DNA from 4 places in the Pseudoalteromonas sp. BSi20439 genome. Region 1 is predicted to be linked to each of the others. Evidence: predicted binding sites of a transcription regulator. Region 1 holds the regulator's gene; each other region holds the start of a gene.
What was found. The regulator LexA, encoded in region 1, represses DNA repair genes until DNA is damaged. The targets are predictions, from matches to a motif close to TACTGTATNNNNATACAGTA.
Positions count from the first base shown of each region.

Region 1 (2,210 bases):
GGGTAACACAACTGTATGTCGGAAATTCAATTTTTAAATGTAGATCTAGAGCTTGAGTCAAAGCAAGATATTAGCGTATTAGTTGCTGATTTAAAAAAGGTCGCAACCATTTTACATTATGATAAAGACGAATACCGCCAACTGGCACGCATCGAAGTAGCTGGTGAAATAACCACACCCGATAAAGCAATTAATCATTTGTGTGAGTTAATCGAGTCGTGTTCACGCAATGCATTAAAGCAATGGTTAAGCTGTTCTCGCAGAACGTTTGATATGGGGTTTGAGTCGGGTACGTCGCCAAAATGTTTCAATCAGGCCTTGCATGCAGATACCTTGTTACGCATATCTGCAATTGGCGCAGGCATAGAAGTTACTATTTACCCTCTGGAAAAGTAATTTAACCTTTTCGCTCGACTACGGCTGCGGTCATTCTTGATACGCAGCAAAGCTCATTGCGGCTATTGGTTATTTTAATATCCCAAACCGAGCTGCGTTTACCTATATGATAAGCCCTTGCGGTAGCGGTTAATGTGCCGTTGCGTGACGCTTTTAAGTGGCTTGCGCTGATCTCTTGCCCAACACAATAAAATCGACTGAAATCAACCACAAAGTTAGCGGCATAACTTGCTACTGTTTCAGCAAGCACGACATTGGCACCACCATGCACTATACCCATTGGATTATGGTGCTCAGGTATGGCTGGCATAGTGGCGACTAAGTAGTCATCACCAATTTCACTGATTTCAATTCCCATGGTCTTCATGAGCGTGCCTTGGCCAGTGATCCCTTGATCTAATTGCTTACAAAACTCTAATGTAATTGGTTGGTGCCAAATACTCATGCTAGCTCCTTGGATAAGTAATTGAGAATTAATATGATAATGCGCTGCTAATAATTACATTTATTATTGCGGTTTTAAAGCATCTTATTGTTTAGCCATCATGACTTATAAGGTATTAATTTATATTTGCGATTTTTAAATAACTGTATATACTCACAGTTAATTGTACTGTATGGAAAACCAGTTGTATGCGACCATTAACAAAACGCCAAGCGCAAATACTCGAACTTATCAAAGTGTTTATTAAAGACACTGGTATGCCTCCTACACGTGCCGAAATTGCACAAACACTGGGTTTTAAAAGTGCAAATGCTGCAGAAGAACACTTAAAAGCACTGGCTAAAAAAGGTGTAATTAAAATGAAGCCGGGTGCGAGTCGCGGCATTCAGCTTGTTGAAGAAGAAGAGCCAGAGCAATTAGGCTTGCCTTTAATTGGTCGGGTTGCTGCGGGTGAGCCAATATTGGCGCAACAGCATGTTGAAAGCCACTGTAAAATTGACCCTTTAATGTTTAAACCTGCGGCCGATTTTTTACTGCGTGTTAACGGCATGAGTATGAAAGATATTGGTATTATGGATGGCGACTTACTCGCTGTACATAAAACTCAAGTGGCTGAAAATGGTCAGGTTATTGTTGCTCGAGTGGATGATGATGTTACGGTTAAACGCCTAGAAAAAGCCGGCAGAAAAGTATTACTGCATGCTGAAAATGACGAGTTTTCGGCCATTGAAGTCGACTTGGAAAATGAATCTTTCAATATTGAAGGCTTAGCGGTAGGTGTTATTCGTAACGCTGACTGGATGTGATAGTTAAGCATAACTAGCGCTTAATATTAATTAGGCGCTGATTTTACTTGTATTATTTTTTATGGTGCTGCTTGTTAATCGCTTTTGTTATTGTAAATAACATCGCTAAATACTTATATATAAATAAATTTATCCTAATTATTTTTAAATCATAAAATTTTATATTTTTTCCGCTGTTATTCAAGCTACCCCTTACCACCCCTGACTCTTAGGTTAACTAACTCATTAGTGACTACTTTTTTGCTGCACTTTTTTAAGTAACCCCTTGTTTATTTTTCATACTCACCTTGCTTATTGTTTATTTTTTAACTAGTTATTAAAGAGCTGGAATAAAAATAACTCACAGCGTAGTCGTTTTGAGCACACACATTTAATAACTCCAGCACCCTTATAAAAAATAAAAATAACGAATGGGCGTTTAAGTAGTATGTCCCTTCGCTTTGCGTCAGCAATAGCATCAAAGGAGCCGTCACATGGGTAAGCTGAGTTCTTCCTTGTGGCTTATATTGTTAGTTTTTTCGCAAAATGTGCTTGCTAATAGCCAATATAATATGCGTAAAGGC
Region 1 is NZ_BADW01000073.1:25,464-27,673, reverse strand. Features, by position in the region: gene P20439_RS06965 (hypothetical protein) at 16-396, shown strand; gene P20439_RS06960 (PaaI family thioesterase) at 398-841, opposite strand; gene lexA (transcriptional repressor LexA) at 1,030-1,647, shown strand; gene coxB (cytochrome c oxidase subunit II) at 2,121-2,210, shown strand, end outside.

Region 2 (2,210 bases), on a different contig from region 1:
ACTTAACTTATTAATTTTATTTTGCAACTGCTGCTTATTTAGCCTAACAGTGAGCTCATCTAACAGTTGCGGTAATTGTTCAAGGCACTCATCAAGGCTGTTTTTGTTGTATTCATAAGTATGCTCCACGCTCAATGACTTACGAACCCGCTCAGTTGAAACCCGCCCTATATGATCCCCCATACATTTTTGATATAACGATACACCAAAATTCCCCACATGTTGCTGCATCCAATTAGCGCCTTTTTCTCGGACATCTTGGCCCGTGTATAATCCTTTTAAATTAAGCTTCTCCAAGGTTACTTTACCCACGCCTGGAATTTTACCTAGTGGTAATTGGGCTAAAAACAAGTCAACCTGTTCAGGCAATACCACAAATTGGCCATTGGGCTTATTTTCATCACTAGCAATTTTGGCTATAAATTTAATTGGCGCAATCCCCGCAGAGGCGGTCAGCCCTGTGGTATTAAAAATATCGGTGCGGATCTGCTCAGCAATTAACGTTGCACTGCCTTTAAATGCAGTACTGTCGGTCACATCTAGGTATGCTTCATCAAGTGAAAGAGGTTCAACAAGGTCAGTATAGCGGTTAAATATAGCGCGGATTTGAGTTGATACTTGTTTATAAACCGCCATTCTTCCGGGCACAATAACTAAATCGGGGCAAAGCTGTTTGGCATGATAGTTAGACATAGCAGAACGCACACCATATTCTCTGGCAATATAATTAGCGGTAGAGAGCACTCCTCGGCGACTATTACCGCCAATGGCCAGCGGTACGCTTGCAAGCTTAGGGTTGTCGCGCATTTCAACGGCTGCATAGAAGCAGTCCATGTCTATATGAATAAACTTTTTCATCACACAATAACAACTGTTTATTTATACAGCCATTATTGTGGAATCGCTATTAATTAGCAAGCATGTTGTTATCTAAAAAGAGCGCCTATTTTTTTTGGGCTTATTAAAACAATACATCCAAAATAGTACTTCTAAACAGAAGCCTAATAAAATCAAAATAATTGCTCCTGCCTCATTACCCATAGCGTAACAAGTGAACGAAGCTATAAAAACAGTGCATGCCAATAACCAATTAATTATATTCTGCATAGTTCTCTCCTTGTGTGTTAATAGTTACTATAGTCATGAATTCAAAGAGGTACAATTTTAACTCTCGAATTTTTTGCCCGCTATAATTCCCTTGAGCTCATCCGACCATGTTGCTAATCTAAATACTTTAAAACTAAGAGCTATTAATACATGGAAACGTTTAAACAACAACATCCTATTCATACCGATATTACTGTAGCGTGGGGCGATATGGATGCCCTACAGCATGTTAATAACTGTGTTTACCTTCGTTATTTTGAAATAGCCAGAATCGATTTTTTAAATAAATTAAATTTATTTGATACTATCAATGCTAAAGCCACAGGCCCTGTGATCAGTGAAAATAACATTCGCTACAAACGCCCTGTGACGTTTCCTGACACATTAAGCGTAGGTATTACTATTAGTGATATAAAATCTGACCGGTTTGTAATGAATTACAGTGTATTTAGTCATGCGCAAAATGCGATAACCACCACAGGCATGTCGAAAGTGGTGATGTTTGACTTTAAAACAGGGCAAAAAGCGACGATCACAGAACCTTTGTTATCGGCTTTAAAAGCAAACTCTGAAAACGAATAATTAGGATTAGTAATGCAATATAGTCAATTAGGTAGTAGTGGTGTTAGTGTTTCGAGAGTCTGTTTAGGTAGCATGACCTGGGGAGTACAAAATACCCAGCGCGATGCTGATGAGCAAATAGCCTATGCCCTTGAACGTGGTGTTAACTTTATTGATACAGCAGAAATGTACGCAGTTCCGCCCACGCCCGATACCTATGGTAAAACAGAGGAAATTATAGGGGATTGGGTCGCTCGTAATCCACAAAAACGAAAAGACATTGTTATTGCAACTAAAATTGCCGGTAATGGACTTTCATGGATCCGTGATGGCGGTGATATTACTCGCCAAGCTGTTATTGATGCCGTTGATCAGTCTCTAAAGCGCTTACAAACCGACTATATTGACTTATACCAATTACATTGGCCAAACCGCCGCACCCCACATTTTGCAAGGCAATGGCCAGGTATGCTCAAGTTTACCGAGGTCGATGCAAAACAACACACCGCAGATATGCTGGATATTTTAGAGGGTTTAGATGC
Region 2 is NZ_BADW01000117.1:39,979-42,188, reverse strand. Features, by position in the region: gene dinB (DNA polymerase IV) at 1-858, opposite strand, end outside; gene P20439_RS10990 (thioesterase family protein) at 1,258-1,689, shown strand; gene P20439_RS10985 (aldo/keto reductase) at 1,702-2,210, shown strand, end outside.
Region 2: a site for LexA is predicted at 870-889, ahead of dinB (DNA polymerase IV). Genes of this name have one in related genera too.

Region 3 (2,210 bases), on a different contig from region 1:
CTTCTTGGTAGACTTTTCCATATGCTTCAAATAACTCCGGCTCCCAACTTTTGTAAACACTTATTGATTCAGCATTTAGATGCTCAAACATTCCAGATGGGGTTTCATTAGCAGAGCCTTGAAAAACGACAGCATCTCCATAAGAGTCATAAATAATGCCGACTTTTTCGTGGTACATTCCAGCTCTTCTAAACGCGAATTTTATTTCTAACCTGCCTGATGCAATCAAAATGGCTAACAACTCCAGACTTTTTGATGAAACATCTTTATCTGAATGAATCCACTGTAGTAGAGTTGCTGTATATTGCTGTGCTAATTCTAAAGGAGAAGTAACTGCATAACGAATTGCTTCAAACTCTTCCCGTTCTAAAGGGTGGCCAATGATCAATCGCATGGTTCCATTTGACTGAATTATAGAACCCAATCCTCTTAAATTTGCGGCTAAAATAGAAGAAGAAAAATAACCTACTGCCCTATCATATTTTACAGCCTTTGATAAAACAGGTTTGTAGAAATCATGAAATAAATCATCATCACCTGTTCTATAAACATGTTTTAAAACAAGATTCTTTAAACTAGACATTCAATACTCTACTTGTTTACTAAAATTTTTCTGTTAAGGATAAAGTCGACCTGTTTAACAGTCGCGGCTATACCGGCCAGCTTGTTTTTATTATAGGAGCTACTTTCAAATATCTGATTATCTTTTGCATCAAGTTGAAGTGCGAAATTTATTGAATTTTTAGGAAGAAAGCTTAACAATTCATCTTCAGAGAAGTTTGATAAAATCTTAGTAAGCATATTTTAGTCCTTTAATATAAATCAATATGATAGCTCCATTATCTCTTAACTATAGGTACAGTACTAGGCTAGAGCACTTGATTATTTATCTTAATATTCAAAAACTTTACAATAAAGCCCTTATATCTACAAGGGAATAGAGATAAATTAAATGAAACTGTATAAAGGTACAGCTTTTTGTTGTTTAATTAGCTTGAAACCTTCCTCTTAATCTTAATTCACGTTAATATCGCCGCTTGGACAATTTCTCCAGAGGAACTCTAAAGGCGATGAAAGCAAAGTTTACAGGACACGACACATTCCCTCTGCGCTATGGATGGTTATTCAAAGCGGTTAATCATTTGAATTCAAATGGTAATTTTTCAAGTTCTGACGAAGAAAGTATTCGTCATTCTATTGTAGAACTTGGCGTTGGTAAAAATATGGTTAAAGCGATTCAGTATTGGGCTGAGTCGAGCGGCATTATTGAAAGCGACAGAAAAAATAATAAAACCCTTCATAATGTGACGAAAAACAAAGGGCACTTTTTGTTTGGTGACAACGGCAAAGATCCTTACCTCGAATTGCATGGTTCTGTTTGGTTATTGCACTTTTGGTTAAACTTTAATGATGAGCACCTAACTGCATACCGATACTTTTTTAATTATTCAAATGTTCAGCATTTTGAAAAATCAAAATTGATTGATGATTGCTATGAAGATTCTAAACGTCTTGTTAAAAGTGAAGTAGGTAACATTACTACTATAAAAAAAGACATGGATTGTTTTTTAAATATGTACAGCAAAAAGGTTAAGTCTACAGCGAAGAAGATAGATGAAGATCATTTCACGTCTCCCCTTGCTGAGCTTAATTTAGTACAAGATAACGGTCGCTCTTTTTACGTCAGTAATTTAACTGAAAGGCCTGAATTACCTATTGAAGTATTTATTTATGCGTTACTCGAATTCTTTAAAGTAGAAACAACTGAATCAAAAGTGAGCACTGTTGATTTTGATTCGTTGCTTACTAAACCGTGTTCGCCTGGCCGAATATTTAGATTATCTGAGGCTGGCCTAGGTCAAAAACTCGATGAAGCTCAGCAACATACTAAAAAAGAAATATCATGGGTCGATTCATTAGGGTTAAGACAAGTAAATATATCTGACTCAGTAAAAAACAATACTTTCAAATACTTAAATGACTATTACGGCAAATACAATGTCTGAATCTATTATTGAAATAAATCAACGATATAAAAGCTCCACTCGCATTGATGTTGATAGTGCTAACCTAACCCCCTTTATAGATGACTTTATCGTACATGGAACGGCTATTAATGTACTTGATACTGTAAGCCGTGAGTTTGAGGGCAGTACACAAAGAGCCTATACAATCACTGGCCCTTATGGCTCTGGTAAATCGACTATAGC
Region 3 is NZ_BADW01000059.1:11,617-13,826, reverse strand. Features, by position in the region: gene P20439_RS05590 (helicase-related protein) at 1-583, opposite strand, end outside; gene P20439_RS05580 (DUF4007 family protein) at 1,071-2,006, shown strand; gene P20439_RS05575 (hypothetical protein) at 1,999-2,210, shown strand, end outside.
Region 3: a site for LexA is predicted at 957-976, ahead of P20439_RS05580 (DUF4007 family protein). Genes of this name have one in related genera too.

Region 4 (2,210 bases), on a different contig from region 1:
TTGGCTATTGCGTCTATTCAAAAGCGCGCCAATGTTAATGCAGTGCAGTTAATTAGCTTTTCGTTAGCGATTAAATTACTGTTATTTTTAATTGTGCTTAAAAACGATATTATTTCTGATTGGCAGTCACAATTACCAAGTGATGCACCTAATGCTTTTTTAGTGAATATTACGCAAAATGAACTGGACCCAGTTAATGAATATTTAGCACAAAAAGGCATTCAGGTGTCGGAGTTTTACCCGACTATTCGTGGTCGTGTAAATGCCGTCAACGGTGAAGCGGTTGCGCGTGAAGTGTCACTGCAAGACAACGAGAAAAAAGACGAAGAAGCCCGCTCAGGCATTGGCCGCGAGCTCAATTTAACCTGGCTTGACGAAGTCCCTTCGCAAAATGACATTATCGATGGCAAGTGGTTTGGCGATGACGCCGTTGCCGAGGCCTCACTGGAAGAGTCAATGATGCAGCGCCTCGATGTTAAATTAGGCGATACGCTTACATTTTTAATCGGTGCGCAGTCGTTCGACGCTAAAATTACCAGTGTACGTAAAGTAAATTGGGCTACCCTCAAGCCTAACTTTTTTATTATTTTAAGCCCAGATGTACTTAGCGACTTTCCGGCAACCTATATTTCATCGGTACGCATTGAGCCTGAGCAAAAGCGCGACTTTAGCCAGTTATTACGTTCATACCCCACTATTACAGCAATAGATGTAGATAATTTTGTTAAGCAAATACAGTCGACTATTGAGCAAGTGTCGTTAGCCATTGGTTTTGTATTGGCTATTGTGGTGTTATGTGGTGCGTTGGTACTAATATCGCAGGTGCAAGCAAGCTTAGGTGAGCGCATGCAAGAAATAGTAATATTGCGTACATTAGGCGCTAAAAGTCGATTAATAAAAAATGCTACTTTGTATGAGTTTTTATTGCTTGGCGGTTTAGCCGGACTGGTAGCTGCATTTTTCAGTGACATTGCACTGTTAATAGTGCAGCAGCAAATGTTTGATTTGGCGGGTAAGCTGCATCCAAATATTTGGATTATTGGCCCCGTTGCTGGTGGCGTGTTTGTAGCAGGTTTAGGTTATTTTATGATTGCCCGTACGCTCAAACAAAACACCCAAGGCTTAGTGCGCGCATTGGCGTAAACTTTTTGGCCAAATAGAGTTTAAATGCCTACTTTTTAAGTAGGCATTTTTGTTTTGGCTTGGTACTGGTAATTTATACAGTGCTCTGGCATTATTAGCATTATTAATAAATAACAATAATGAGAATGCTGTTTGGCCATTATTTTAGGGATCGATCCGGGCTCGCGTTTAACGGGTTACGGTGTGGTTGCGCACCAAGGTGCTAAGTTTACTTACTTAGGCAGTGGCTGTATTAAATTAGCCGATCACGACTTTCCCACCCGACTTAAAATGATCTACCAAGGTATTACGCAGCTTATAGAGCAGTTTTCGCCTGAAACCTTTGCTATAGAAAAAGTATTTATGGCGCATAACCCTGATTCTGCTTTAAAACTTGGTCAAGCTCGTGGTGCTGCCATTGTCGGTGCCTCTATGGCCGACTTACCAGTGTTTGAATACTCAGCACGGCAAATAAAGCAAGCTGTAGTGGGTAACGGTGGTGCCGATAAATCGCAAGTACAACATATGGTTAAAAATATACTTAAACTGCCGGGTACGCCACAAGCCGATGCAGCAGATGCACTCGCGATTGCGATTTGCCATGCTCACTCTGAACAAAATTTAATAAAACTAGCGGGTAGCGCAAGCAAAACCGTTAGAGGACGTCTAAGGAAATAACAATGATAGGTCGCTTAAACGGCGTGTTAGTTGAAAAACAGCCCCCAGAAATATTATTAGAAGTGAGTGGTGTTGGCTACGAAGTACAGATGCCAATGACCTGTTTTTATGATTTACCCAAAGTCGGCGACAACGCCATTGTGTACACTCACTTTGTAGTACGCGAAGACGCACAGTTATTGTTTGGCTTTAATAATAAAACCGAACGAGCCTTATTTAGAGAGCTGTTAAAAGCCAATGGCGTAGGGCCAAAATTGGGTTTAGCTATTTTGTCTGGTATGTCGGCGCAGCAGTTTGTAAGTTGCGTAAATAATGAAGATGCTACCGCTTTGGTTAAATTGCCAGGTGTGGGTAAAAAAACCGCAGAGCGTTTAGTGCTCGAAATGAAAGACCGATTAAAAAATTGGGGC
Region 4 is NZ_BADW01000216.1:7,012-9,221, reverse strand. Features, by position in the region: gene P20439_RS16200 (ABC transporter permease) at 1-1,143, shown strand, start outside; gene ruvC (crossover junction endodeoxyribonuclease RuvC) at 1,276-1,800, shown strand; gene ruvA (Holliday junction branch migration protein RuvA) at 1,803-2,210, shown strand, end outside.
Region 4: a site for LexA is predicted at 1,207-1,226, ahead of ruvC (crossover junction endodeoxyribonuclease RuvC). Genes of this name have one in related genera too.